DNA from 3 places in the Sodalis sp. RH19 genome. Region 3 is predicted to be linked to each of the others. Evidence: riboswitches for the same ligand, from Rfam matches in the RefSeq annotation. Region 3 holds a riboswitch; each other region holds the start of a gene.
The links. Region 3 has a riboswitch for thiamine pyrophosphate ahead of thiC (phosphomethylpyrimidine synthase ThiC). Riboswitches for the same ligand answer to the same signal wherever they lie in the genome.
Positions count from the first base shown of each region.

Region 1: it holds a riboswitch for thiamine pyrophosphate, as region 3 does, so the genes downstream of both, thiM (hydroxyethylthiazole kinase) here and thiC (phosphomethylpyrimidine synthase ThiC) in region 3, are expected to answer to the same signal.
Region 2: it holds a riboswitch for thiamine pyrophosphate, as region 3 does, so the genes downstream of both, thiB (thiamine ABC transporter substrate binding subunit) here and thiC (phosphomethylpyrimidine synthase ThiC) in region 3, are expected to answer to the same signal.

Region 1 is NZ_CP178734.1:349,267-358,973, reverse strand. Features, by position in the region: gene yegQ (tRNA 5-hydroxyuridine modification protein YegQ) at 1-1,361, shown strand, start outside; gene yegS (lipid kinase YegS) at 1,614-2,513, shown strand; gene ACL2XF_RS01670 (hypothetical protein) at 2,645-3,559, shown strand; gene thiD (bifunctional hydroxymethylpyrimidine kinase/phosphomethylpyrimidine kinase) at 3,506-4,309, opposite strand; gene thiM (hydroxyethylthiazole kinase) at 4,306-5,100, opposite strand; TPP riboswitch at 5,140-5,240, opposite strand; gene ACL2XF_RS01655 (helix-turn-helix transcriptional regulator) at 5,886-6,617, opposite strand; gene ACL2XF_RS01650 (N-acetyltransferase family protein) at 7,042-7,488, shown strand; gene ACL2XF_RS01645 (quinone oxidoreductase family protein) at 7,691-8,644, shown strand; gene ACL2XF_RS01640 (SDR family oxidoreductase) at 8,767-9,660, shown strand; gene ACL2XF_RS01635 (TetR/AcrR family transcriptional regulator) at 9,687-9,707, opposite strand, start outside.
Region 2 is NZ_CP178734.1:3,531,084-3,540,790, reverse strand. Features, by position in the region: gene ACL2XF_RS16050 (DNA polymerase II) at 1-1,275, opposite strand, end outside; gene ACL2XF_RS16045 (DedA family protein) at 1,473-2,240, shown strand; gene ACL2XF_RS16040 (S8 family serine peptidase) at 2,250-3,656, opposite strand; gene thiQ (thiamine ABC transporter ATP-binding protein ThiQ) at 4,794-5,531, opposite strand; gene thiP (thiamine/thiamine pyrophosphate ABC transporter permease ThiP) at 5,515-7,104, opposite strand; gene thiB (thiamine ABC transporter substrate binding subunit) at 7,115-8,095, opposite strand; TPP riboswitch at 8,142-8,259, opposite strand; gene sgrR (HTH-type transcriptional regulator SgrR) at 8,310-9,707, opposite strand, start outside.
Region 3 is NZ_CP178734.1:4,326,841-4,336,547, forward strand. Features, by position in the region: gene nudC (NAD(+) diphosphatase) at 1-315, opposite strand, end outside; gene rsd (sigma D regulator) at 408-929, shown strand; TPP riboswitch at 974-1,087, shown strand; gene thiC (phosphomethylpyrimidine synthase ThiC) at 1,187-3,109, shown strand; gene thiE (thiamine phosphate synthase) at 3,106-3,756, shown strand; gene ACL2XF_RS19495 (HesA/MoeB/ThiF family protein) at 3,749-4,516, shown strand; gene thiS (sulfur carrier protein ThiS) at 4,513-4,713, shown strand; gene ACL2XF_RS19505 (thiazole synthase) at 4,716-5,501, shown strand; gene thiH (2-iminoacetate synthase ThiH) at 5,501-6,637, shown strand; gene ACL2XF_RS19515 (inverse autotransporter beta domain-containing protein) at 6,756-9,707, opposite strand, start outside.

The DNA.
Region 1 (9,707 bases), 1.8 Mb from region 3:
CCGGTTCGTTAAAAAATATGCGTTACGCTTTTGCCTACGGCGCCGACGCGGTCTATGCCGGCCAGCCGCGCTATAGCCTGCGGGTACGCAATAACGAATTCAACCACGAAAACCTGTCCGCGGGCATTCAGGAAGCCCATAGCCTGGGTAAGAAATTCTATGTGGTGGTGAATATCGCCCCGCACAACGCCAAGCTGAAAACCTTTATCCGCGATCTCACGCCGGTGGTCGAGATGGGTCCCGACGCGCTGATCATGTCCGATCCCGGCCTGATTATGCTGGTGCGCCAGGCGTTTCCGGCCATGCCCATCCATCTGTCGGTCCAGGCCAACGCGGTAAACTGGGCAACGGTAAAATTCTGGCAGCAGGCCGGACTGACCCGGGTGATCCTTTCCCGGGAACTGTCGCTGGAGGAGATTGCGGAAATCCGGGCGCAGGTACCGGAAATCGAGCTGGAAGTGTTTGTCCACGGCGCCCTGTGCATGGCCTATTCCGGCCGCTGCCTGCTGTCGGGATACCTCAATAAGCGCGACCCCAACCAGGGCGCCTGCACCAATGCCTGTCGCTGGGAATATAACGTGCAGGAGGGCAAGGAAGACGAGGTAGGCAATATCGTTCATCAGCATGAGCCGATCGCCGTTACCCAAGTTGAGCCGACGCTCGGCATCGGCGCGCCGACCGGCAAGGTGTTCATGCTGGAAGAGGCCCAGCGCCCCGGCGAATATATGAGCGCGTTCGAGGATGAACACGGCACCTATATCATGAATTCAAAGGATCTGCGCGCCGTCGCGCACGTGGAACGCCTGACGGCGATGGGCGTGCATTCCCTGAAAATAGAAGGCCGCACCAAATCTTTTTATTATTGCGCGCGCACCGCCCAGGTCTATCGCCGGGCGATTGACGACGCCGTAGCCGGCAAGCCGTTTGACGTCTCCCTGCTCAAAACGCTTGAGGGCCTGGCGCACCGGGGTTATACCGAAGGCTTCCTGCGCCGCCATGTCCATGAGGATCAGCAGAATTACGATTACGGTTATTCTGTTTCAGACCGCCAGCAGTTCGTCGGCGAATTTACCGGCGCCCGGCGCGACGGGCTGGCCGAAGTGGACGTGAAAAACAAATTCTCCCGCGGCGACAGCGTGGAACTGATGACCCCACAAGGCAATATCAGCTTTACCCTGGAACGCATCGTCACCGGCAAAGGCGCCGACGCCGACGTGGCGCCGGGCAACGGCCATAGGGTCTACCTGCCGATCCCGGAGGCTATCGACGTGCGCTTCGCCATATTGTTGCGAAACCTGCCGGGCACCACCACGCGTAATCCGCACGGCAGCGTCGCGGCGGCGGACACCACCGCGGGCTGATCGTTCAGAGAAATTCAGCATTGGTCATCCGGAAATTAGAATTGGGTCACAATACGTACCGGGGGCAAAGCGTATAATGCGCTTGCTGAATCAAAATGCAAAACAATGACCCAGCCTCACCAGGAACCACCTCTTTCGCCAGCTCATCCTCCCTTGAGCTGGCTTTTTATTTGGCGAAAAGCCCCTTCATGACGCATTATCATTTCTGTATGAAAACCCCTACTTCAAGGAAAGGCATTGATGCAATCAGCCATGGCAACCACTCCCGCCTCACTGCTTATCGTGAACGGCAAAAGCGCGGGTAACGAAGAGCTCAGACTGGCGGTGGAGCAGCAACGCGAAGCCGGTTTTCCGCTGCACGTGCGCGTTACCTGGGAGCATGGAGACGCGCAGCGCTACGTCGAGGAAGCCGTTCGCCTGCGGGTGGACACGGTCATCGCCGGCGGCGGCGATGGCACCATTAACGAAATCGCCAGCGCCCTGGCGCTGCTGCCGGCGGCGCGCCGCCCTTGCCTGGGTATCCTGCCGCTGGGCACCGCCAACGATTTTGCCCTCAGCTGCGCCATTCCCCAGGAGCTGGATAAAGCGCTGATGCTGGCCATTAACGGCAAGGCGGTGGATATCGACATCGCCCAGGTTAATCACGATCGTTATTTCATCAATATGGCCACCGGCGGCTTCGGCACCCGCATCACCGCCGAGACGCCGGCCAAGCTGAAATCCGCCCTGGGCGGCGCATCCTATTTTATCCATGGCCTGCTGCGCATGGATACCCTGAAAGCCGACAGCTGCGCAATCCGCGGCCCGGGCTTTAACTGGGCGGGCGAGGCGCTGGTTATCGGTATCGGCAACGGCCGCCAGGCCGGCGGCGGGCAGGCGCTTTGCCCGGACGCGCTGATCAACGACGGCCTGCTGCAGCTGCGCGTTTTCGCCTCGGAGGCGCTGCTGCCGATCCTCCTCAACAGCCTGACCAGCGATGAGCAAAACCCCCATGTCATCGCCGCTTCTCTGCCCTGGCTTGAAATCGAGGCGCCGCATGAGGTCACCTTCAACCTCGACGGTGAGCCGCTGAAGGGAAAAAAATTCCTGATTACCATCTTGCCGGCGGCGCTGGCATGCCGTCTGCCGCCCCTTTGTCCGCTGCTGGCCTAGGGGAACCGGCCATGTCGCCGCCAGTGATTTGATCTTACGCACATTTTCGACAGTCCGGGACGACACGCGCAAGAATTTGTATAACAACTTAGGGTAATCTATAGGCTATGTAGCTGTTTCAGGAAGTTATCATGCAAGCATTTTCACCCGCCCTGCCCGCGCCGCAAACGCTTTACTACAGCGCCGGGGAAGCCCATCCCCTGGAGACGCTGACGGAAAAAAGCCTGTGCGGCATGGTCGAGGATATGAAAGTCACCCAGAGTGACAAAGAACATTATATTACCGGCTGGATGGGGTCCCACAGCGTGGTGGTTATCCATAACTACCGCGAAAAGCGCGGCACCTCCAACGGTTTTGTGTTGACCAAAGAGAACCAGTACCGGCTCAGCGTGCAATCCATTGAGTTCCGCATCCCGAAATTAATCCTTTGGCTGTCGCTGCGCCGCAATCCGCGCACCATGACGCTGATTACCTACAATACGCTGGGCGATATGGTCAGCCCGCTGATGCAGTTTCGCAATATGACCGATAAGCCGGTCAAGCGCATGCTGGAGCAGGACTGGCAGGCGCTTAACGACTATATCGGCATGGCCTGCTGGCAGTTGGAAAACGGCAATCCGCTGTGGCATCAGCTGCTGCAGACGTTAACGCCCGACCAGCTATCAGGCTTGATCAACGCGCCGGTGTTCAGCGAAAAACGACTGCAAAAAGACGGCGAGTACGAAGGTTTCTGGGCCGGGAATGTCTTTATCGGCCGCTGTCTCGGCCCTTATCCGGCGCTGCAATTATTATGGCGCGATGAAGACAACCAGATGCAGCCGGGGTATATCTATACGGCGGTACCGGAATACCGGGGCGGCACTCCCCTGCCGTCATTGCGCATCCGCCCGCACCGCGGCGAGAACAGTTATTTGCTCAACGCCTTCGACGCCCGGCATCTGCACGACGCCCGCTCGCTGCTTAACTTTGCCCAGGGCATTCTCACCGGAATGTCACCACCACTGGTGGAAATGATGGACCGGCCCGATCCCCTGCCCGACCTGTAGATCATCCGCATGCAGCAGCGCCTGCTGCAGCCAGGCTTTGGCCGCCGCGAGCGTTTGCGCCCAGTCGTCATGCAGCGGACGCAGGGCCGCCAGCGCGGCGGAGAGCGTGCAACCGGTGCCATGGGTATGCCGGGTGTTCACCCTGACGGCGTCGAAACGCCGTTCGTCCGTGGCGGTGATAAGCCAGTCGGGACTGGAGTCGCCATGCAGGTGGCCGCCCTTCATCACCACCGCCTGGCAGCCGTAGGCCAGGAGTTCCCGGCCCTGCCGGCGCATTTCCTCCTCGCTGGCGGCGGCGCGGCAGCCCAGCAGCGCCGCCGCTTCCGGCAAATTAGGGGTGATGATGGACGCCAGCGGCAATAAGACATCCCGCACGGCGCTCACGGCATCCGGCGACAGCAGGAAATCGCCGCTTTTCGCCACCATCACGGTATCGAGCACCACATAGGGTATGGGATATTGCCGCAGTTTTGCCGCCACCGTCCGCACGATGTCCGCCTGCCCGAGCATGCCGATTTTAGCGCTGTCGATACGCAGGTCACCGAGCACGGAATCCAGCTGGGCGGCGACGAATTCAGCGCTGATAGGATAGATGGACTGCACGCCGCGGGTATTTTGCGCCACCAGCGCGGTGATGACCGTGGCGCCATAGGCGCCAAGCGCCGAGAAGGTTTTTAAATCAGCCTGGATACCGGCGCCGCCGCTGGGATCGGTGCCGGCGATACTGAGCAGGTTATGGCAGCGCTTCATTGTATATCCTCCTCCTGCAGGCCGTACAGCCGGTCGAGGAAGCCGACGGCAAAGCTGCCCGGACCCGCCGCGTCCCGGGCGGTTAACCGCCCGGCCCGCGCCATGATCCTGCAGGCGGCGGCCAGATGCTGCAACCGATCGCCCGGCAGGGCGCAAAACGCCGCCGCCACGGCCGATAAGGCGCAGCCGGTACCGGTGACGCGCGTCATCATGGCGTCGCCGTCGGTTACGGACCAGACCCGATCGCCGTCGGTGATAAAATCCACCCGGCCGGTAACCGCGACCAGGGTGCCATAGTCCGCGGCCAGCTGGCGGGCAAAAGGCAGGGCGTAGCGGGAGTCGTCGGCGCTGTCCACGCCGCGGCCCAGGGCCGGCTGCCCGGCCAGCGCCAGGATTTCCGAGGCATTGGCGCGAATGGCGGCGGGTTTTAACGTCAATATGCCCCGGGCAAATTCAGTACGGAAGGTTAATGCGCCCACGGCCACCGGATCCAGCACCCATGGCGTGCCGGCCTGATTGGCCGACGTAATGGCGGCCATCATCGCCTCGGCCCGCGGCGCGGTCAGCGTGCCGATATTCACCAGCAGCGCATCGGCCATGGCGGCGAACTGAACCGCCTCACGGGGTTCGATCACCATGGCCGGGGCGGCGCCGACGGCCAGGAGCGCATTGGCGGTAAACGCCTGTACCACGTCATTGGTCATACAATGGACTAATGGCTTGCGCTGGCGCAGCAGGGTAAGGGAAGACGCGGCGGCTAAGCCGGGCAGTTCGGCAGGTTCGGTAATCATAGCGCTCCCAGCCGGCGCTGAGGAAGACGGACCCGGCGGGACAACAGGCCGTGACTTCCCTACGCTGGCATTATCCAGATCAGGTCATACGGGTAAAATCTCAGTCCGGCGCACAGCGGCGGACACCCCGAGTCAAGTGGCATGATTATCCGGCGGGCGGGAGAAAAGATCAATGGTGAGTTTGCCGGCGGAGCCTGGTCCCTCCGCCGGCGTCGATCTCATAAACACAATTATCAGCAGACTTAATAATAAGGCTATGAGCAGGGCCGCTGGGGACTGACCAACATCCGGCCGTAACAAACGTCCCCGCAGAATTGCGCACCCGTGGCACCGGTGGGCGTCAACCACCACTGCGCACTGTCCCCGGCCCCCTCCAGGCGGGCAAATCCCGCCTCGGCCAGCGCGCTTAACCGCCCGGCCAGCCAGGGATCGTCTTTTATCGGCGGGGAAAAGCGCCAACGGGGCTCAGCATGACAAAACATTGGCTTATTATTCATGAGATCGATTAAAATTATTTTATGGAGATGCTCAGAGGAATATGCCGTTAATGAAAACAAAGCTAATAAATTAAAAAGACAGAATCTAATCATGCCTACCTTCAACAGCCAGAAGAATCACCGGGCAATGATAGCATCAAATTTCTCGCGGCAACGCCTGCATCTTAAACACTATATAAATGATTGCAAATATATTGGCAACGCTGTCCATTTTAAGCCGACAGCATAATAAAACTCCCACAGATGGACAGGGTTGTGATCACGTTGCGCGAAATGATAAATGGATAGTTAACCAAATAATTTAAGTTCCGTGGCCCGGCTGATGGCATGTTTTGCATTCGTAACGCCTAGCTTATCAATAATATTTCTGATATGAAATTTTACCGTTCCCTCGCGTATTGCCAGGATGGTCGCGACCTCGCCATAGGTTTTTCCGACACTGGCCCAGAATAATACTTCTTTTTCCCGGGGAGACAGCGCCTGGACGTGTGATCTCTCGCCATGGGACGTGGCGTTGGGCAACGTATTTTGCATAAAGTTCAATACCTTATCATGAGTGCTAATCAGCAGCATCTGCAGTCTTTCTTTGTTTTGCTCAATAAAATGATAAAAGTCCTCCTTTCCCTGGCGGTTGCTGATGCTTAATGTAGCCAGGTTGTTATCGCAATCATGCAACGTAAAAGTGTAGCCGCTGTCAAGCCGGTAATATTTTGACAGCCTGAAAAAGCTATGCTCTTGTATTATCGACGGATTATCAGGCCAAAAAAAAGGGGTGAATTTCCGGCAGGCGATGAGCATCACCGGGTCGATTTTTTGATAACCGTAACTGCGGTATTGATTCAGCCAGCCGCTGGGGTAGTCGGATATTATATAGGCTGGGAAGTTATCGCTTTTATTCATCATAAAGTAGGCAAAACAGAACGCGTTGGCGTTCTTGAATATCTGCTGAAGATAAAGTTTGATTTCTATTTTCATCGTTTGGATAAAGAAATCTTGATTATTCTCTAAGGGTTTTTCCATAAAATATGCCTGCCATATTAACTAACACTCATCATTTATTATCCATAAGGGGTAATAAAGAGCAGTTTCAACATGTAATACCGGTGGGATTTTGGATAATATAAGAGGCAGGCTATGGATGCAACCTCTAACAGTTTTATCAATCATTGCGGCGCTAATGACTGCCGCCCAGGGCTTGCGCTACCCTCATACCGGTGTTTAAGACGGTTTATCCTCAGCGGCATCCCGCGTTTATATTAATCTAGTTTAAGCTTCAGCTAGATGCGACCGGATAATAATCGCGATCGCCTGCCGGCGGACCGCACCGCGCCGGCACCGCATCCTATACCGCCTGGAAATAATAAGCACAATATTATTTATTCCATCTATAAGTTAAACTTGATACTGAGAAGGTAACAAATCAATAAGTTAACTAAGGTTTCAGATGAAAAAAGAGGATGTGGTTGTCAGGGATTACCGGGAAGCGGATCGTCCTTTTCTGCGTACTCTCTATCTGTCGGCACGCAAGGCCGGCTGGACCTGGCTTGATAACCGGCAGTGGCGGCTGGAGGATTTTGACGGCGCCACGTTCGATGAAAAGATCATCGTCGCCGAAATACAGGGCCATATTGCCGGTTTTGCCTCGCTTTGGCTGCCGGACAGCTTTTTGCATAATTTGTTTGTCGATCCTGCCTGGCAGCGCCGCGGGGTAGCCACCGCGCTGCTGACGGCGTGCTATCCGCTCTGCCGCGGCACCATGGCGCTTAAATGCCTGCAGGAGAATGTGGGCGCGCAGCAATTCTATCTGCGTCACGGCTGGACGATTATCTCATCCGGTGTTTCCGAGCACGGCAAATATTATCTGATGCACCGCAGGATACGGCAGCAGTAGCCAGGCGCGCCCGCGCCGCGTTTTCGTGGCCGCTGCCCCCGTCTTGGGGTTACAGGACGATGCGCGGGCGTCTGTTGCCGTGACGATTTATTCTTCCGTGCGGCTTTTCCTGGCGGCCATGTATGTGCATAATACACATATTATCCATTTGAACCCGGTTGCCATCGGGGATGGCCGGATTCGCGCCCAGGGGTGAAACGGAATGAAAGCAGCGATCGTAACAACGGCGGGCCAGCCCCCCGTCTACGGAGACTTCAGTGAACCAGCGCCCGCGCCGGGCAAAAGCCTGATCCGCGTCAGCGCGTCGTCGCTGAGCCACATCACCAGGAATCGCGCGTCGGGCGCGCATTACAGCGCCGACAGCGCGCTGCCGTTTATTCCCGGCATCGATGGCACCGGCATCACGCAAGACGGCCGGCGCGTCTATTTTCTGTTGCCGGAGCAGCCTTACGGCGCCATGGCCGAGCAATGCCTGGTGGACGCGGGCCATTGCATCGCCCTGCCGGACGACCTGGACGAGGTTTCCGCCGCCGCCATGGCCATACCGGGCATGTCGTCATGGGCGGCCCTGGTGGAACGCGCCCGGCTGCGCGGGGGTGAAACGGTGCTGATTAACGGCGCCGCCGGCACGTCCGGCCGCCTGGCAATCCAGATTGCCCGGCATCTCGGCGCCGGGAAAATCATTGCGACGGGACGCCGGACCGCATCGTTCGGCGATCTCCGCCGTCTTGGCGCCGACGTGACGATTCCGCTGGTCCAGGATTTGAACGCCCAGGAGCAGGCCTTTACGCACGAATTTCGCCAGGGCGTCGATATCGTGCTGGATTATTTATGGGGGGTTAGCGCGCAAACGCTGGCTATAGCCGCCGCCAAGGCCGGTCCTGAGGGCGTGCCGATTCGTTTTGTGCAAATCGGCTCGTTAAGCGGGGCCGATATCACCCTGCCGGGGGCGGCGCTGCGGTCGTCCGCGTTGCAGTTGATGGGCAGCGGCATCGGCAGCGTGCCGTTTCCGCGCATGCTGGCGGCCATCCAGGGCGTGCTGGCGGCGGCCCCGGAGGCCGGTTTTGCCATCGCGGCGCAATCCATGCCGCTGGCGGAGGTCGCGCGGGCCTGGGCCGCTGATAACGACGGCGCGCGCATCGTATTGCGGCCCTGAAAGCCCGTTCAGGGTCATTGCCGAACCTGTTAGTCGATATACCCGTATAACGTCACTACTTTACCCATACGGCCGGAAAGCCGATAGTAGCTCTTCGCCCATACCTCTCTGGAGAAGCTATCATGCGTGTCTTTGTTACCGGCGCTACGGGGTTTATCGGCTCCGCCATTGTCAGGGAACTGATCGCCGCCGGCCATCAGGTGCTCGGTCTCGCCCGTTCGGAGGCCTCCGCCGGGTCGCTTATCGCCGCCGGCGCCCAGGCGCATCGCGGCAGCCTGGAAGATCTGGACAGCCTGCGCGCCGGGGCGTCCCTGTCCGACGGCGTCATTCATACCGCCTTTATCCACGAATTCACCAAAATGAAGGAAAATTGCGCGATAGACCGGCGCGCCATCGAGGCGCTCGGCGCCGCGGTCTCCGGCAGCGGCCGCCCCCTGGTGGTCACCTCCGCCACCGGGTTGATGTCGCTCGGCCGTAGCGCCACCGAGGACGATGTCCCGGCGGCCGGCCCCGATGCGATACCCCGGGTCGCCTCGGATAACGCGGTGGCCGCGCTGGCGGCGCAGGGCGTGCGCGTCTCGCTGGTACGCCTGCCGCCTTCGGTCCATGGTGAGGGCGATCATGGCTTTGTGCCGCTGCTGATCGGCATCGCGCGCGAACGGGGCGTTTCAGCGTATGTGGACGAGGGCCTTAATCTTTGGCCCGCCGTGCACCGGCTCGACGCGGCGCGTTTGTTCCGGCTGGTGCTTGAACAAGGCGCTGCGGGCGCCCGCTATCATGCCGTCGCAGAAGAAGGGGTGCCGTTTCGCGCGATCGCCGAGGTTATCGGCCGCCGCCTGGGCCTGCCGGTCGTCGCCAAGACCGCCGGTGAAGCCGCCGCACACTTCGGTTGGTTCGCGCACTTCGCCGCGCTTAACAGCCCGGCCCTGAGCCGGCAGACCCGCGAACAGCTGGGCTGGCGGCCGGAGCAGCCTGGACTGATTGCCGATCTCGACCACCCACGCTATTTTTCCTGACCGGCACGGCGGTTTTCGGCCGGTGATCAGGAAGAAGCCGGTATGTT
Region 2 (9,707 bases), 800 kb from region 3:
ATCCAGCACCAGCACCGAGTCGTACAGGCCGGGGCGGGAATCCATGACATAACCGCCGGGGCTGGCCTGCATCGGTACATCGCCAAGATTGGGCGCCACAAAACCCGCCCGGTGCATTCTGGGCAGGTAGAGCCAGGTAAACGCGGCCACCGATCCGCCGCTGCGATCGGCGGCCAGCCCGGTGACGGTGGCGCGTTCCAGCAGAAACGCCAGCAGGCGGGTATGGTCAAAAATACGCGTCACCAGCTCACAGTCCTTGAGATTGTAGCGGGCCAGCGCCGGCTTATCTTCCTGGTACAACCGGTCGATTTCGTCCATGCGCTGGTAGGGCGTCGAGATATCCTTTCCTTCGCCCAGCAGCGTCTGCGCCACGTTTTCCAGGCTAAACGAGGAAAACTGCCAGAAGGCGGATTTCAGCGCCTCGATGCCGTCGATAATCAGGCGGCCGGCGGCGCTGGCGAAATAATGTCCCGCCTTGGCGCCATGTTCGCGCCATTCCAGCGCCGCGCCGCCGCGCCCGAGCAGCAAAGGCTGATGGTAGCGTTCCGCCTGTTTTTGCAGGATACGTAAATCGAACTGCACCAGGTTCCAGCCGATAACGGCATCGGGGTCATGGTCGGCGAACCACTGGTTCAGGCGCTGGATCAACGCCGCGCGGGTGGGTACGTATTCAAGGAATCCGGACGACCCGGCGCCGGCGGCCGGGGGCTCGCCCAGCATATAAACCCGCCGCTGCCCGCAGCCTTGCAGACCGATGCAATAGAGTTCGCCAAAACGGTTGGTTTCAATATCCAGCGAAACCAGTTTCAGCGCGGGCCGGTAATCAGGCGACGGCTTAAGCCGCGCGTGGGTGATAACGCCGTTTTCCTGCACATGGCCGTCAAACCAGACCGGGGCGGTGATAAAACGCTCCATCAGATAACGCTCCGGTGGGCGAATGTCGGCTTCATACAGCGGTATGCCGGACTCGTGGCACCGTTTTTCCAGCCGGCCTAAATCGCGATAGTGCCGGCAGTAAACGCCGACCACCGGGCGACGATGAAAGTCACGCAGCGCCAGCGGAAGCAGCTCGCAGCCGGGGATGGCGGCCGCCAGGGTTTGCGCGCGCGGCAGGCACTCCGCGGGCATAAACGCCACCGCTTGCTGCGGCGGCAGGCTGATTTTCCGCGCGCCGCCATCGGTCGCCAGCCAGAAATCGATGACGGCGCCGTCGGGAGTATCCCGCCAGTGGCGGGTAAGGACAAAACCCTGGCCGGGCAGGGATTGGTCTGGCATGGCGTCTGGATATCCGGTTAAAGTAAATGAAGCGTCGCCTTATCTCGGGCAACCTGATAATTATGATTATTTATACAGTATTTGTCCAGTTGCGCCGCGTCCGGACAAGCGCAGCCAAATCTTCATACAATTGTTACGTTGACCGGCGGGCCTTCTAGCCCTGACAATCCATCGGCTTATAGAAACCTGAGGGGGTTATGCTGGCTTTTTTCGAACACTGGGTTACGCAGTCATTGGCTTTTTCGCTTTTTGCCGTCTCGTTGGTGGCATTTCTTGAATCCCTGGCTTTTGTCGGGCTGTTATTACCGGGTACGGTGATGATGGCGACGCTGGGCGCGCTTATCGGCAGCGGCGCGATGGGATTTTATCCCGCCTGGGCGGCCGGCATTATCGGATGCTTTCTTGGCGATTGGATTTCCTATGTTATCGGCCATGGCTGTAAAAAGTCGCTGAAACGCTGGTCTTTCCTGAAAAAAAACCGCGCCACGTTGAATAAAATCGAACATGCCCTGCACCGGCATAGCGTGTTGACGATCCTGGCCGGCCGGTTTATCGGCCCTACCCGGCCGTTGGTGCCGATGGTGGCCGGGATGCTGGACCTGCCGCCCCTGAAATTCGCCTTGCCCAATGTTATCGGCTGCCTCACCTGGCCACCTGCGTATTTTATGCCCGGCATCCTGGCCGGGGTGGCTATTAATATCCCAGACGGACAGCACTCCGGGCAATTCCGTGGCCTGCTGTTAGGCGTGGCCCTGTTGGGCTGGCTGGCCGGCTGGCTTGGATGGCGCTGGTTGCGAACCGATAAACGCCAGGCCGATCGCCTCACCCGCTGGCTGCCGCTGTCGCGATTGCGCTGGCTGGCCCCCCTTTGCCTCCTGGCGATGGCGGCGGCGCTGGTTGCGCTTATCCAGCATCCGCTGATGCCGATCTACGCGGCTCAATTCTGGAAAGTGGTCAGGGTGTGACCGACGGCTTCAGTATTTGGAGAATAAGGTATATATCGCCTTACCTAAATCCGGCTGCGTTCCTATAATCGAGGAAAAATTCTCCGCCAGCACCGTTCCGGTACTGGTGAGTAATTCACGGAACTGCGGGGCGGTAAGGTTTTTTTTATTGGCGATGGCAATACTTGACAGGCATGCCGCCACACCCGCCACGATGGGATTGGCCGGCGAATTGCCGGAAAAATTATTGATGTACCAGGCATTGGTTTTATTGAGCAGCGTGGCATAACCGTATGAGGTCGTTACCACAAAATCACCCCAGCTCGAACTGTCTATGCGCGAACCAAAATTACTGTAGGCGGCCCTTAGTCCCGTCCTTGGGTCGAGGGCTCCGACAATAATAGCGCCTGAATCCCTTTGATGACGATTGAATTTGCCGTTAAGTATCGGATGGTCTAAATTAATCGCGCCATTCCCCGCCGCCTCAATAACGTGGATACCTTTGGATGTTAACGCGGAGATCATATCAAACCAGGCAGGTTCAAATTCGACCGGAAGATAACATTCCTGATTATAATAAGATCTATTTCCTCCTTGATGCTGCATACCTATTTGGATAACGTCTCCCGCCTTAAGACGGTGATAAAGGTTATAGAGATATTGCAGGCCCCGGGCGGCATAACCCACCTTCGCCCGGCTGGCGATCCCCATAATGCCATACCCCAGCTCCAGCCCCGCCATCACACCCACGGACGCGGTATTGTCGCAGCCGACGGTGACGGCGCCTTCGACAATAGCGCGCTCCGGAGGAAGGTTAATATGACCGGTGAACCAGGCATCAGGCTCGTTGGTAATGATGGTGACATTTTCGCCCCTGCCCCCGGCGTAACTTAGACCGGCGGTGCCGTCGACACCGCCGAGCCTGAAGCTATTGAAACAATGCCGGGCAGGCCAAAGATAATATTGTAAAGGGACGAAGTTATAATTTTCGACGCCGTTAAGCGTTTTTGGCTCATCATCAAGGGTGGGTTGCTCGGTGTGAAGAGCGTTATAACTTCTTGCGCCCCGTAGCGATACGGGTTCGGTAGTGGGATAAACCGTCTCGACTGAGCTGAATAGCGCAATGGCGTGAAGTATTTCATTAATATATTCAACAGCGTTGACATTCTCATTAAAAAATTTGATTTTGAAATAGCGATCCAAGCCAAATGTTTTATTCATTTCTTTGGCCGCATCATCACGGGGACTGCCGGATATGTCAAATAAAGGGGAAACTCCCATGGTTTCAAAGTTAAATTTGAGCTCGTGCTCAATTTTTTGCGCTTCTGAAAAGTAATACGCGCCGGCATTGTTTCGTTTAAGTTGAAACACGATGTTAGTGTATTTGACGCCCTGCTGGGCAAAGAAGTCAATTTTTTTAAGAATTTTGTCACTCATTATAGTTAACCCCCGATAATAAAATCGTATTTGACGGTTGACGATTCATCCCGTCATTTATGATGTTTGGTCTGATAAGAAGTAAAATTTGCACAAAGGCATTGCTGCCGCGGTGATTCAGTTTCTCCTGATGTTTAAATTAATGGTTTGCATAAATTTTTAATGAGAAAAAGATGACAGTCACTATTGTCCCTTCTTGCGCAGGGTGCATGACCTACTGTCGCGTAAAGTTAAATTCAGCTGTGTTAAATAAGATTCTTTAAAACTTAATGCAGATTGTACTCAATATACAATAATCGAAGTGGATGTTTAATAAGTGATTTTTATATATGATTTTTATTTAATATAAACTCTAATTGCAATAAATCAAACAACATTCTCAAATAATAGTGTGAAGCAAGTCAATATTTATTCTAATGTTAAATTATCTTAACTTTAAAATGCTATTTATACGTAATTTCTTATTTTTCATTAAATTCAAAGAAAAAAACATGGATAATAATAAAAAAAAGCTTATGTGTGGCGAAAAAACGGCGACCAGCAAAAGCGCAGGCCGGTTTTTCTTCCGCCGCGGAGGGACGTAACAGCAGTGGTTGTAAAACGTAATGGGGGGTGGTGTAATATGTTTGACAATATAATCATGATGTTGTGCGCGGGGTATTCAGTGGGGTGATACCGGGATGGGGCCGGATGGCGGCTTTTTGGCGTGAAAGGCCAGCATCCCAACTCCCTTATAGGCGGGCTGAAACGCTGGCGATAAAAATCACTACTCGTAAATTGCGGGCATTGCCAGGCGGCATGCGAAAACGCATGACGCTTTTCTGCCGTATCTTGATTATTTTATTTATGAGTTTCCCCAGCATTGACGATAAGCTGTTTACAAATACGTTCATTAGTACAACATAATTAAAATGCTATTACTGCCGATGCCTGTAACCACTGGGGTGCAACAATAAGCCCTTACCAATGGATGCTCTGTGGCATTTCCAGGCGACATTTAATTCCATCTCATAATAGTAACAATTTATTTGGCATAATGTGAATCGGCTCAAGAATGCTATTTTTGGCTATTTGCCGCGATCTTATTCCAGCACGCGAAGCCATCGCGTCATTATGCGGCGCCGGGCATCGGTGATGTTAATCCTCTCCGGCCAACCGCGGGCGCGGGTCCGGCGCGTGCGGCGCAATACCCAGGACGGCGGCTTCGCCGGCTTCGCCGCTCGCCAGGCGCGCGGTCGGGCCGTCGTAATAAATGCGGCCATCGACAATCAGCAGGGTGCGCGGCGCGATGCGCACGGCGTCATCCAGGTTGTGCGATACCATTAACAGGGTCAGGCCGCGGCTGGCGCACACGTCGTCCACCCGTTGCAGCATATCGACACGCAAGGCGGGGTCGAGCGCGGAAAACGGCTCATCAAGCAGCAGGATGGGGCGGTCGCGCACCAGACAACGCGCCAGGGCCGCCCGCTGCCGTTGCCCGCCGGACAGTTGCCCCGGCAGGCGGTCCAGCAGTTTCTCCAGCCCTACCTGTGCCGCCACCGCATTTAACGCTTCCCGTTGCGCCGGAGTCAACGCCAGCCCCGGATGCAGCCCAAGGCCGATGTTTTCCGCCACCGTCAGGTGAGCGAACAGGTTATGCTCCTGGAACAGCATGGAGACGGGGCGCCGGGCGGGCGGGGTGGCACTGTGATCCTGGCCGTTTAACCACAGGCTGCCGCTGTGCAGGGGCAGAAAACCGGCTATCAGGTTGAGCAGGGTGCTTTTGCCGGCACCGCTGGGGCCCAGGACGGCGACCTTTTCTCCCGCCGCCAGCCGCAGGTCAAAACGCATCGGCAAATGTTGGTAAAGATAGGTCGCTTTATCCAGTTTTATCATGCAGCCCCGTGAGTTTCTCGATTAGCGTAAATAATAAAAAGCACAGCGCCAATAGGAACAGCGCGGTAACGGCCCCGTCCTCGCTGCGATAAGCGCCGATTTGCTGGTAAAGATAGAGCGGCAGGGTCCGGAAATGTTCATTGCCGAACAACGCTACCACGCCAAAATCACCCAGCGACAGGATAGAGGCGAACGCCATGGCGCGGCCAATCGGCTGGCGCAGCGCGCGCCATTCCACCCAATGTAGCCGCGTCAGGCCGCGCATATCCAGGGACAGGCATAAACGATTATACCTTTCCGCCAGGTCCAGCATCGGCGTTTCCAGAATTTTCAGGGCGTAGGGAATGGCCATCAGCGCATTGGTCAGTATGACCAATGCATAGGGGGAGCGGGGCAATCCCAGGGTATGGGTGGCGATCAGGAAGAAACCGGTGGCCAGCACAATGCCCGGCATCGCCAGGATCAGCATGCCGCTAAGATCGAGCAGTTGCGCGGACCAGGGACGTTGACGCAGCCTCAGCTCGCGGCTGCTCCATAGCAGCATCAGCGTTAGCACCACGCACAGCAGGCCCGCGCCCAGGGCAATGCGCAGCGACGTCAGCAATGCCGACCACAGCGCCGGCTGCGACAGGACCCGCGCCATGCCCGTATTGACACCGCCGGCCACCACGGCCAGCAGGGGCGGCGCCAGCAGCACCAGCGCCAGGACAATAACCAGCGCGTCGGTCAAACGGCGCGCCAGATTATCGCCGGGATTGCGCCACTGGGAAAAATGCGTCGCGCCGACGGGAAACGCGCGGGTCAGCCGTTGGCTGGACAAGACCAGCCCCAGGCAACAGATCATTTGCACCAGGGCCAGCAGCGCCGCGCGGCCGGGATCGTAGTCATAGCTTAAGGCCTGGTAAATCGCCAGCTCAATGGTGGTCGCCCGCGGTCCGCCGCCCAGCGACAGCACCGTGGCAAAACTGGCGAAACACAGCATAAATATCAGCGCCGCCGCAGGCAGCAGTTGACGGCGCAGATAAGGCCACTCAAGAATGCGGAAGAAATGCCAGCCCGCCATGTCCAGCTGCGCGGCCAGCTGGCGCTGCTCCACCGGAATGCCTTCCAGCGCCTGCAACAACAGGCGGGTGGCCAACGGCAGGTTAAAAAATACATGGGCCAGCAGGATCCCCCGCAGGCCGTAGGGTGAAAAACCGTAGGGAATATGCAGCCAGAGGCATAGCTGCGCCAGCCAGCCGTGGCGACCATACACGCTCAGGATGCCGAACACGGCCACCAGCACCGGCAGCACCAGCGTCATGGCGCAAAAGCGCAGCAACAGCAGGCGTCCCGGAAACCGCCGGCGGTAAAGCGCCCGCGCCAAAAAAACGGCGGGCAGCACCGATAGCAGCGCCGACAGCAGCGCCTGCCAAAAGGTAAAACGCAGGACATGCCACAGATAGCTGTCCGACAGCACGTCGCGCCATTGGAGCGTCGGCGCGTTCAGCCACAAGGCGCCGACCGCCGTCAGGGCCACGGCCGTAAGCATCAGCGCGGCCAGCAGTCCCGGCCATAACCAGCGCGGTATCATCGGCCAGGCATCATTGGCTGACGGAACGCAACCAATCCTGGGTCCACGCGCCGCGTTTGGCCGCCACGTCATCCGCGCTGAAATTCAACGTCTTGGCCGGCAATACGTCAAAGCCGGCCGGCAGCGCGGTTTTGATCACCGGATACATCCAGTTGCCGGTGGGAATGGTCTGCTGGAAAGCCGGGGAAACGACAAAACGCATAAACTGCTGCGCCAGCTGCGGATTTTTACTGGCGGCTAATTGTCCGGCCACCTCGACCTGGAGATAGTGGCCTTCGCTGAAGGTCGCCGCCGCATAGTTATCCTTCTTTTCCTCGTTGATATGATAGGCCGGCGACGTGGTATAGCTGAGCACCATGTCCGCTTCTCCTTTCAGGAATAAGCCATAGGCTTCGCTCCAGCCCTTGGGCACGGTAACGGTTTTTTTCGCCAGCCGTTGCCAGGCCTGGGGCGCTTTATCGCCATATACCTGCTGCACCCAGAGCAATAAGCCCAGTCCCGGGGTACTGGTGCGCGAATCTTCGTAAATGATTTTCAGCGCCTGCGGCCCGTCTATCAGTTCATGCAGGCTTTTGGGCGGATTTTTCAGCTTGTTCTTGTCATAGACAAACGCAAAATACCCGTAATCAAAAGGCAGGAAGGTGGGATCATGCCACGCCTGCGGCAAGGTCAGATGAGCGGTGTCGACGTTATGCGCCGTAAAGAGATGCGTATCCTGCGCGGGCTTAAGCAGGTTGTTATCCAGGCCCAGCACCACATCCGCGTCGCTGTTCTTGCCTTCGATGCGCAGACGGTTGAGCAGGGCGACGCCATCTTCCTGCACGACATATTTCAGCTCGCAGCCACAGTCTTTTTCAAAGGCGGTTTTTATCGCCGGCCCCGGGCCCCATTCGGAGGCAAAGGAATCATAGGTATAAACCGTCAGGACGGGTTTTGCCAACGCCGGGGCGGCGGCGAGCAATAGCAGGCAGGGTAACCATTTTTTCAACACTTTGCGCTCCTGGAAAAAAAAGGCGGCAAAGGCGTTTGAGGCGGCAGCGGGACGCACTCTCAAATCCCTTCGCCGGTATTAGCCGGATCAGGTTCGACGGGTATACTCTCAGCTTGCGCGCCGGCTAACGCTATGCCGGACGCTTCGCACCCCGTTGAGAACAAATGCAAGTGTAATGGTTTTATCCCTGGCTTAACAGCCTGTCTTACGTGTCTTATGTGTCTTGCGGGTCCGGCGGGGCGAACCAGGCGGATTTGAAATCAAACCATCCCAGCGTATTCATCCTGACCCCGCGCATGCTGCGCTGGCCCTGTAGAATCAGCCAATGATGGAACAGCGGGTGCAGGCGATGGCCGGTGATAAGCGATTGGCACCATTGCGCCATGGACAGGCCCTTGCCGCGCCATTTCTCCAGCGCGTCGCTAAGGTCGGCCGGCAGGCAATGATGCATCAGCGGCATCTCGTAAAAGCTGGCGAACAGGGAATAATCCAGCGGCAGGTAAAAATTAGCGCTGCCGAGCCATAAATCGCTCTCGGCCTCACCGTTATGCCAGGCGGCATAATCCACGGTATTGATCACCAGCGCGATGTCCTGCCGGGCCAGCACCGCACCGAGCGCGCGGCAAAGATCATCGAATTCCGAATGGGCGCGATAAACCGTCAGGGTGATGCTGCGCAGCTCCGCGGGCCTTGGCCGCGGTTGCGCGACCCGGCTATGGCGCCAGCGCGGCAGGATACCGTAGGCCGGCGACCAGTAATGCTGGTAGACCGATCCCGCCTCGGTCAGCATGGCGATGGGATCGATATTTTCACTCAGCCAGCGGCGGGTATCATCGTTTTGCATCAGCGGCGAACGGGCATCAAACAGCAGGAAATAGCAGCCTTCCTCCAGCCGGGTTTCCAATTGACCCGGGGTGCTGTTATCCGCCTGGAGCTGGACGCCGGAATAGCTCAGCTCGGCGGTGAGTTCCGGCAAGATCCAGATATTCACTTCATCAATCAGTGCGCGATAGCCGAAATAATCATCAAAGGCGCGAATCTTCAATAAGCTTTCCCGGTTGTCGATCACCGCATAGGGTCCGGTGCCGACGGGACGGCGGACGAAGTCCGGCATCGTCTCCCATTCCTGCGGCAAAATCATGGCCGGCACGCTGCCCAATAGCCAGGGCAGCCAGTCGTCCGCGGCGGTCAGGGCGACATCAACGGTATTGGGGATGGCGGACGAGACGGCTTTTATATGGCAAAACAGCGGATTTCCCCGCAGGCGCAGCAGCGAGCTGCACACATCCTGCGGCGTCAGTTCCCGCCCATGATGAAAATGGATCGCCGGACGCAGGTAAAAGCGCCATAACAACGGCGAAATTTGCTGCCAATGATGGGCGAGGTCCGCTTCCAGTTCCCCATTTTCCTCATTTATTTTGGTCAGGCCGCTGAAAATCTGCCGCACGATGTGGTTCTCAGAACGCCGCAAAGGACTGCCGGGCAGCAGGTTCAGCAGCGGGCGATAATACAGTACCCGCAATATGTGCTTGCCCTGGCGGAAGCTGCGGCCCAGATGGGAAAGCAGCATCTGGCGTACCCTGTCCTTATCGCCCACCAGTTGGACCAACTG
Region 3 (9,707 bases):
CATCTCATGGCCGCAGTAGCCGCAATAGCGATGGGAACGATAAAACTCCGCCAGTTGCACGCCCCGGCCCGCCAGTTGGAACAAGCCTGGGTCGCTATCGATGATCTGGCGCACCGAGCCCATATCCCGGGGCATGGCGTGGCGTACCAGCCAGGCGGGCGACCCCTCCCATTCGCCGATAAGCGTCGCTGTCAATCCTTGAAGTGACCAGGCCGATGCCGTTCCAAATGGCAGTTCCCCCTTGGGTAACCACAATTTGCTGTCCTGGCTGACGATCCACCAGCCATTTTCGCTACCGTTGAGTTCTTGTTCCATTTTAGTTGCACTACCTCTTATTCACTGGCAAGCTAGAAATTAGCTTTAATTGATGAGTAACGCAGCGTTACTTTATTACATCGGAGTCAATCATGCTAAACCAGCTGGACATTCTGGCTCAACGCGTTGGCGGCAGTAACGAACTGATCGATCAGTGGATACTGGCCCGCAGGAAGTTGCTCATTGCGTATTACCATCTCATCGGTCTTAAGCCCAATAAAGAAAAGCATACTCCCCTGGACGAAAACGCGCTGGACGACTTTTGCCATAAACTGGTGGACTACCTTTCCGCCGGCCATTTCCATATCTACGATCGTATCGTTCAGGACGCGGACGATACCAGCAGCAGCAAAAGAATCATCAGTACCCAGTTGTATCCGGCGTTGCAGGAAAATACCAAACAAATCATGGCATTTTATGATAGCCAATTGGAAACGGCCATCGATCATGATAACTGTATGGAGTTCCAACAGGCGCTTTCCGGCGTGGGCGAGGCCCTGGCCACGCGTTTTGCCCTGGAGGACAAACTGATCCAGCAGGCGCTGGAATATAAAGCGGACTACCTGGCCTCGGTGCCGGCCGCCAATAATCCGGACGTATCGCGTCTGGCGTAATTTTGCGGTAAGCAGTAAGTCGTAACCGGTCCTTCACGGGCCGCTATATCTTGTCGGAGTGCCTAGCGCGTACATTACGCCAGGCTGAGACCGTTAATTCGGGATCCGCGGAACCTGATCGGGTTAATACCTGCGAAGGGAACAAGAGTAAAGCAACGCTTTGATTTATAGTCTATTTTGCTAAATTCAAAGCCCGGCCTCATTACTCCCGTAGCGCTCCTGACAAGCAATTTTCCCGTTTATTGTGAGGAATTGCTATGTCGTTATCCAAAACCACCCCTTCCCGCCGTGAGCAGCGCGCCCAGGCGCAGGAATTCATCCATCGTCTGAAAGGCGAAGCCTTCCCCAACTCCCGGCGTATTTATCTCCAGGGCAACAGCGCCGACATCCGGGTGCCGATGCGGGAGATCGCGCTTAGCCCCACGCTTATCGGCGGCAACGGCAAAACGCCGCGCTACGAAGAAAACGAGCCGGTGCCGGTATACGACACCGCCGGACCCTATGGCGATCCGGCGACAGAGATAGACGTGCGCGCCGGCCTTCACCGCCTGCGTTCGGGCTGGATTGAGCAGCGCGGGGACAGCGAGGCGTTGAACAGCCTAAGCTCGCGTTATACCGGCGAACGCCGGGCCGACGAGGGCCTGGATGAGGTTCGTTTCGCCCCCAGCCATACGCCGCGGCGCGCCAAATCCGGCCGGCGCGTCACGCAATTGCATTATGCCCGCGCCGGCGTCATTACGCCGGAAATGGAGTTTATCGCCCTGCGGGAAAATATGGGCCGCGAACGCATCCGCGGCGACGTATTGCTGCAACAGCATCCCGGCCAGAGCTTCGGCGCGCATTTGCCGCCGGATATTACCCCGGAGTTCGTGCGCCGGGAAGTGGCCGACGGTCGTGCCATTATCCCCGCCAATATCAACCATCCGGAGTCGGAGCCGATGATTATCGGCCGCAATTTCCTGGTCAAGGTCAACGCCAATATCGGCAACTCGGCCGTCAGTTCATCCATTGAGGAAGAGGTCGAGAAGCTGGTCTGGGCGACCCGTTGGGGAGCGGATACGGTGATGGACCTGTCCACCGGCCGCTATATCCATGAAACCCGCGAGTGGATCCTGCGCAACAGTCCGGTGCCCATCGGCACGGTGCCCATCTACCAGGCGCTGGAAAAAGTCAACGGCGTGGCGGAAAACCTGACCTGGGAATGCTTTCGCGACACCTTGCTCGAGCAGGCGGAACAGGGCGTGGACTATTTTACCATCCATGCCGGCGTGCTGTTGCGTTACGTGCCGATGACCGCCAAACGGTTGACCGGCATCGTGTCGCGCGGCGGATCCATTATGGCCAAATGGTGCCTGTCGCATCACCAGGAAAGCTTCCTGTACGAGCATTTTCGCGATATTTGCCAGATTTGCGCCGACTACGACGTCTCATTATCCCTCGGGGACGGCCTGCGTCCCGGCTCCATCCAGGATGCCAACGACGAAGCGCAGTTTGCCGAACTCTATACCCTGGGCGAATTGACCAAAGTTGCCTGGGAGTACGACGTGCAGGTGATGATCGAAGGCCCTGGCCATGTTCCCATGCAGATGATCCGGCGCAACATGACCGAACAGCTGGAGCATTGCCACGAAGCGCCGTTTTATACCCTGGGGCCGCTGACCACCGATATCGCGCCGGGTTACGACCATTTTACCTCCGGCATCGGCGCCGCGCTGATCGGCTGGTTCGGCTGTGCGATGTTGTGCTACGTCACGCCGAAAGAGCATCTGGGCCTGCCGAACAAAGAAGATGTTAAGCAGGGGCTTATTACCTATAAAATCGCCGCTCACGCCGCCGATCTGGCCAAAGGCCATCCCGGGGCGCAAATACGCGATAACGCCATGTCCAAGGCACGCTTTGAATTCCGTTGGGAGGACCAGTTTAATCTGGCCCTGGATCCGGCCACCGCCCGCGCCTATCACGATGAAACGCTGCCGCAGGAATCCGGCAAAGTAGCCCATTTTTGCTCCATGTGCGGTCCGAAATTCTGCTCGATGAAAATCTCCCAGGAGGTCAGGGATTATGCCGCCGCCCAGGCGATTGAGGTACGGGAAAGCGGCATGGCGGAGATGTCGTCGGCGTTTCGCGCCAGCGGCGGGGAAATCTATCTTGCGCCTGAGGATACGGGGGTGGCGAAATGATCGCGCCCGACGCGCCCTTTGCGGCGACCGAGCCCAGGCTCGGGCTCTATCCGGTAGTGGATTCGCTGGCATGGCTGGTCCGGCTGCTGGACGCCGGCGTCGCCACGCTGCAGTTGCGCATCAAGGACCAGCCGGAAGACCGGGTCGAACCGGATATCGAGGCCGCGATTTTGCTGGGACGGAAATACCGCGCCCGGATTTTCATCAACGATTATTGGCGGCTGGCGGTTAAACACGGCGCCTATGGCGTGCACCTGGGACAAGAGGATTTGGCTACGGCGGATTTGGCCGTCATCCAGCGCGCCGGATTGCGACTCGGTCTTTCCACCCACGACGATAGCGAACTGGCCCGCGCTTTGGCGCTACAGCCATCCTATATCGCGCTCGGCCATATCTTCCCTACCCAGACCAAAGCCATGCCGTCACAGCCGCAGGGCCTGGCGGAACTGAAACGCCTGGTGGCCGGCATGCCCGGCATCTCCACCGTGGCCATCGGCGGTATTGGTATCGATCGGGTGGACGACGTGCTGCGCTGCGGCGTCGGCAGCATCGCGGTGGTCAGCGCCATCACCAAGGCCGCCGACTGGCGGCAGGCGACCGCCACGTTATTGCGGAAAATCGAAGGCCGGGAGGTGCGCAATGCTTAGCGACCAGGCTTTTTTGCGCTACAGCCGCCAATTGCTGCTGGAGGAGATAGGCCCCGGAGGCCAGGAGCATCTGAGCGCAGCAACCGTGCTGATCGCCGGACTGGGCGGCCTGGGTTCGCCGGCGGCGCTCTATCTTGCCGCCGCCGGGGTCGGCACGCTGCTGCTGGCCGACGACGATAACCTGGACGTGAGCAATCTCCAGCGCCAAATCCTTTATCGCACCGGGGATATCGCCCGGCCCAAGGCGGCGGCGGCGCTACGGCAGCTGCAGGCGCTTAATCCCCTGGGCCATTATGTCGCGCTGAGCCGGCGCCTGGCCGGGGATGACCTCGATCAGGCGGTGGCGCTGGCCGATATGGTACTGGACTGCAGTGATAATATGCAGACCCGTCACGACATCAATGCCGCCTGTATCCGCCGGGGGAAAACCCTGGTCAGCGCCAGCGCGGTGGGGTTCAGCGGTCAGTTGCTGGTGCTGCGGCCGCCCTACCGGCACGGCTGTTATGCCTGCCTGTTTCCCGACGCCGTCGAGCCGCGGCGTAATTGCCGCACCGCGGGCGTGCTCGGGCCGTTGGTCGGCATCATGGGCGCCATGCAGGCCCTGGAGACGATCAAAATCCTGTGCGGCATGCCGTCTACGCTGGACGGCCAGCTGCGGCTGTTCGACGGCAAGTCGATGAACTGGCGCACCCTGCGCCTGTCCCGCGCGGCCGGCTGTCCGGTGTGCGCCGCGGCGGTTCAGCGGGAAGAGGCGCTATGAACATTACCCTTAACGATACCCCCGTCGCGCTTTCAGGCACGCCCTCGCTGCTGGACATGCTGGAGCTGCTCGGCCACCCGCCCGAGGGCAGCGCGCTGGCGGTCAATCAAACCATTATTCCCCGTAGCCGGTGGGCCCAACAGCCGGTAAACGAGGGCGACGATATCTTACTTTTCCAGGCCATTGCCGGAGGCTGACCATGTTAACCATTGCCGATACCACTTTTACGTCCCGGCTGTTTACCGGCACCGGTAAATTCGCCACCGCGGAATTAATGCGGCAAGCCATCGCCGCGTCCGGCAGCCAATTGGTCACCCTGGCGATGCGCCGGGTGGACCTGCGCGGCGGTAATGACGCCATCCTGCCCGCCCTGCGCCAGGCAGGGGTAAAGTTACTGCCCAATACCTCAGGCGCAAAAACCGCCGAGGAGGCGGTGTTCGCCGCCCGCCTGGCGCGCGAGGCGCTGGGCACCCGCTGGATAAAACTGGAAATCCATCCGGATATGAAATACCTGCTGCCCGATGCGGTCGAAACGTTGAAAGCGGCCGAACAGCTGGTGCGCGAAGGTTTTGTGGTCTTGCCCTACTGCGGCGCGGATCCGGTATTATGCCGCCGTCTGGAGGAGGCCGGCTGTGCGGCGGTGATGCCGCTAGGTTCGCCGATCGGCTCCAATCAGGGTTTGATCACCCGCGATTTCCTGCGCATTATCATTGAACAGTCGGGCGTGCCGGTGGTGGTGGACGCCGGTATCGGCGCCCCCAGCCAGGCCCTGGAAGCGCTGGAAATGGGCGCCGACGCGGTACTGGTCAATACCGCCATCGCCGTGGCCCGCAACCCGGTGGCCATGGCCGGCGCGTTCAGGCTGGCGCTGGAAGCCGGCGCCCTGGCGCGCGAGGCCGGGCTTGCCGCCACGCTAACCCAGGCCAGCGCCACCAGCCCGCTAACCGGATTTTTGCGCCATCCCCAGGAAGAGGGGGCGGCCTGATGACATCTTTTCTTGACCACTGGCGCCGGCTCGGCTGGGACGACGCCGGACTGCAAATCCACGCCAAGACCGCGCGCGACGTGGAGCGGGCGCTGAATGCCCCGCGCCTGGACCGGCAGGATTTCATGGCGCTGCTGTCACCGGCGGCGCTGCCTTATCTTGAACCCATGGCGCAGCGTGCCCAGCAACTGACCCGCCAGCGTTTCGGCAATGTGGTGGGGTTTTATCTGCCGCTCTATCTTTCCAACCTGTGCGCCAATGATTGTACCTATTGCGGTTTTTCCATGAGCAATCACCTGAAACGCAAGACGCTGGATGAGCAGGAAATCATCCAGGAATGCGAGGCCATCCGGGCGATGGGTTTTGATAATCTGCTGCTGGTCACCGGCGAGCATAAGACCAAGGTGGGCATGGACTATTTCCGCCGTTACGTGCCGTTGATCCGCCGGTATTTCAGCGCGCTGATGATGGAAGTACAGCCATTATCCCAGGAAGATTACGCCGAGTTGAAAACCCTCGGCCTGGATGGGGTGATGGTTTATCAGGAAACCTACCATGAGCCAACCTATCAAAAACATCATCTGCGCGGGCAAAAAATGGATTTTGCCTGGCGGCTGGAAACGCCGGATCGGCTGGCGCGGGCCGGAATCGACAAGATTGGCCTGGGGGCGCTGATAGGATTGTCGGATAACTGGCGCACAGACTGCTATATGGTGGCCGAGCATTTGCTGTATCTGCAAAAGACCTACTGGCAAAGCCGCTATTCGCTTTCGTTCCCGCGCCTGCGCCCCTGCGCCGGAGGCATTACGCCTGCGTCCCTGATGAATGAATCACAGCTGTTGCAAGTGATGTGCGCCTTCCGGTTATTGGCCCCTGACGTAGAGCTGTCGTTGTCCACCCGGGAATCGCCCTGGTTTCGCGATCACGCGGTGCCCATCATGGTGAACAGCCTCAGCGCCGGGTCCAAGACCCAACCGGGCGGTTATGCCGGCGGCCGGCCGGAGCTGGAGCAGTTCGAGCCGCATGATAACCGCTCGCCGCAGGCCGTGGCGCGGATGGTAACAAAGGCCGGGTTGCAACCGGTATGGAAGGATTGGGACAATTATCTGGGCAGGTCGCCGACGCTGGTTAAATAAACGATGATGAGCACTTCGAGGATTTTAATCTGATTTATCGGCGGGACAATCATCATTCCCGCCGATAAGTATGCCTTAATCAGCGCCAGCCTAGATTACTCCGGGCAGCGGAACATTTTTAATCGGCGCACACCACAAATCCCGCGTTCTCGCCTGATATCCCCATGAGCAATTTCAGTCCGTTCTGTTTGTTGAGAGCTTCGACGGCCGGGCCGGCTAAAACAATTGGGGATGCCGTACCAGACCAAATAAAGCCGCCGGGGGATAAGGGCCATCCACTCGTGCGCATTGTGCTATAGGCTGCCTGCAGAGAAGTAAAGGACGGCAATCTACAGTGTGAGCTTGCCAGTGAATAACTCGCCACTGCCCAATTTTCATGATTAAAACTCTCGCTGTAGCCGCCGGTGAGTTCTGAGGTAAGCCTGGGGCGCTGGATACCGCCGATGGACTCTACCATATGACCATAATAATTGGCGGCCGGAACGTTCGGGCTGGTGGCTACGGTAAAGATAACGTCTTGCGTCACACTTTTCCCCCCGGGTGCGACAACCTCAATAGTGGTTTTAACCCCCTTCCCCACGGGGTCGGTTAACGGAATGCTGATTTTACCCGTCGCCATCGCCACTCTGCCTTCATATTTTGGCGCATCGTTAATCAACAGCGTGGCACTTTCCGACCTGTTTTGCCGATTGACGGCGCCAAGGGAATGGATATTGATGAGCACATCGCCTGCCGGCGAACCGTCTCCCAAGGTCGCGTCCACCGTCAACATAATCTGCTCGCCGGCTTGCGCCTGCGCCTTGTCCACTGTGACTTTTAACTCAATGCTATCAGGAGTGAAATTCAGCTCTTTTACCATTTCGCTGATTTCGACGCCGTCCACTTTGGGCGCGACCCTGACTATGCCGGGTTTAGTACCCCGCACGGTGGCGGTATACGTGCCATCACTCTCGCTAAGAGGCGAGAGGGTCACGTTATCTCCCGGCGAAGCGCTGAAAGCAAGCCGGGCGCCCAATCCGGCTACTGCCCGGCCGCTCGTATCCCTGGCGCTAAAGGTCAGCGTAGCGGTCTCGGTGTTATCCGCCGTCAGCGTATCCTTATCGATTGCAAAGGCGGATTCGGCTGCATCCACCGCCAAGGCGATCAGGGTGATGGGCTTACTCAGGCTCGTCATGCGATCGCCTCCAACCGACGGCGTTATCGTATAGTGTCCCGGTACGGAGCCGAACAATCGGGCGACATAGGCCCCCTCACCATCAAACCGCGCATTTTCTTGTCTGAAACCCGTTAACGATGAAGGATGAAAATCAATATTGCCTACTGTTTTGGTCAGGTTGCCATATTCATCCCGCGGTATCAGCTTAAGCTCTACGCTATCTTCATCATTGGCTTTAAGCGGGTCCCCGCTGATGCTGAATACGGAATGAAGCTCGCTGAACGGGCCTGGCGTCAAGGTTATCACTTTCACCAAGTTGCTTAATTGCTGGCCGTCGATTGACGGCGCGATATCGATACTGCCCGCCACGATACCGCTCAGCCGGGCGGTATAATGCCCGTCGGTTTCCACCATGTCTGAAATCGAGATCCCCGCTGACGGCAAAGCGATAAATTTCAAACGCTCGCCCAGCGCCGTGACAAGCTTGCCGTCCTTGTCCTTGGCGATAAAGCGCAAGACAGTGAAGGCATCGCCCACCGTAAGCGTATCTTCGCCCACGCTGAAATCAGAGTGGCCTTCGTATGCCTGGGCCGCGCGCAGGCTGACGGTTTTCGCCAAGGCGTCCCTCTTCACGCCGTCCACAACCGGCGTAATGGTCACCGTCCCCGGTTGAGTGCCCTTTAAAGCGCTGCTATAGCTACCGTTATCTTCCTCTATCTCGGTCAAAACGGCGCCCTCTAACGCCGTCATAGCAAACACTAAGCGTGGACCGAGGCCGGTGAGGGCATTGCCGGCGCCATCCCTAGCGCTGAAGACGACCGTCGCCTGTTCGGCGCCGTCGGCAAGAATATTGTCGCGACTGATATCAAACCCCGATCGGCTATGATCCAGATCCAACGACAGCAAGACAACGCTGATTGGCTGCAACGCTTGTCCGTGAATCATCGGCGTAATGACTGTCCGTCCGGTATCGCTGCCGGCGGCCAGGGTGGCCGAATAGACACCGGCGGCGGTTTCACTGATATCACCCACCACCGGCGCCGCGCCGGTTACGCCGGCGCTTGCCGCGGCGAAAGCCTGGCCGTCCCCGCGTTCAAATGTAATATCCAACGTCAGCGCCTCCGCCATTCCACTCAACGGCTGATGGCTTTCATCCCTAAGACTGATTGATAGCAGGCTGGTTGAAACACCATCCGCCGGTAACCTGTCCGGCGTTGCCGTCGTGGACGTCGACGCCAGGCTGATGCCCAGACCGGTCACCGTAAGCTGGGTATAGGCGGGGCTTGAAGCGTTGCCTTTTTTATCATGGGCCGTTGCACCAATGGTATAACGATTTGTCGTGCCGGCGGGCAGATAGGACGGCAGGGTCACCGCCAGGATATGGGGCGCCGATTGCGTGATGGAACCGCCGGCGGCGATCAATTCCGCAGCATTCCACTCCACGCGGTCCAGGGCATGGGTAGCGGTAACCTGGGCGGTGATGGTGAGCTGTTGGCCGGAATTCCCGTTCAATCGCTCCGGCATCAGCAGGCGGATAGCATCCTGCTTTTGATAGTCCAGCACGATATGATTATTGCGCTCCACCAGATCATAACGGCTACCTGCCAGGGTTCGCCCGGCCGCAACGGCGGATGGGTCCACCTGGTCAAGCCACGAATCCCCCAGGCGGTAATTGATTTGCAGGTTGATACGGGAATCATGCTGCCCGCTCTTACCCTGGCGATGCTCACCGCCTAGGGTCAATAGCGGAAACGGCGTATAATTAAGCCCCAAGGTAAACGCATAGGGATCCCTTTGCCGATTGTTTTTGCCAAATAACGCCACCTCGTCGCCGCGATAGCTTTCATACATCAGCTTGCCGCCCAATTGCGGATGCGACGGCAGAAAAGCCTCGGCACGCAGGTCATAACCATT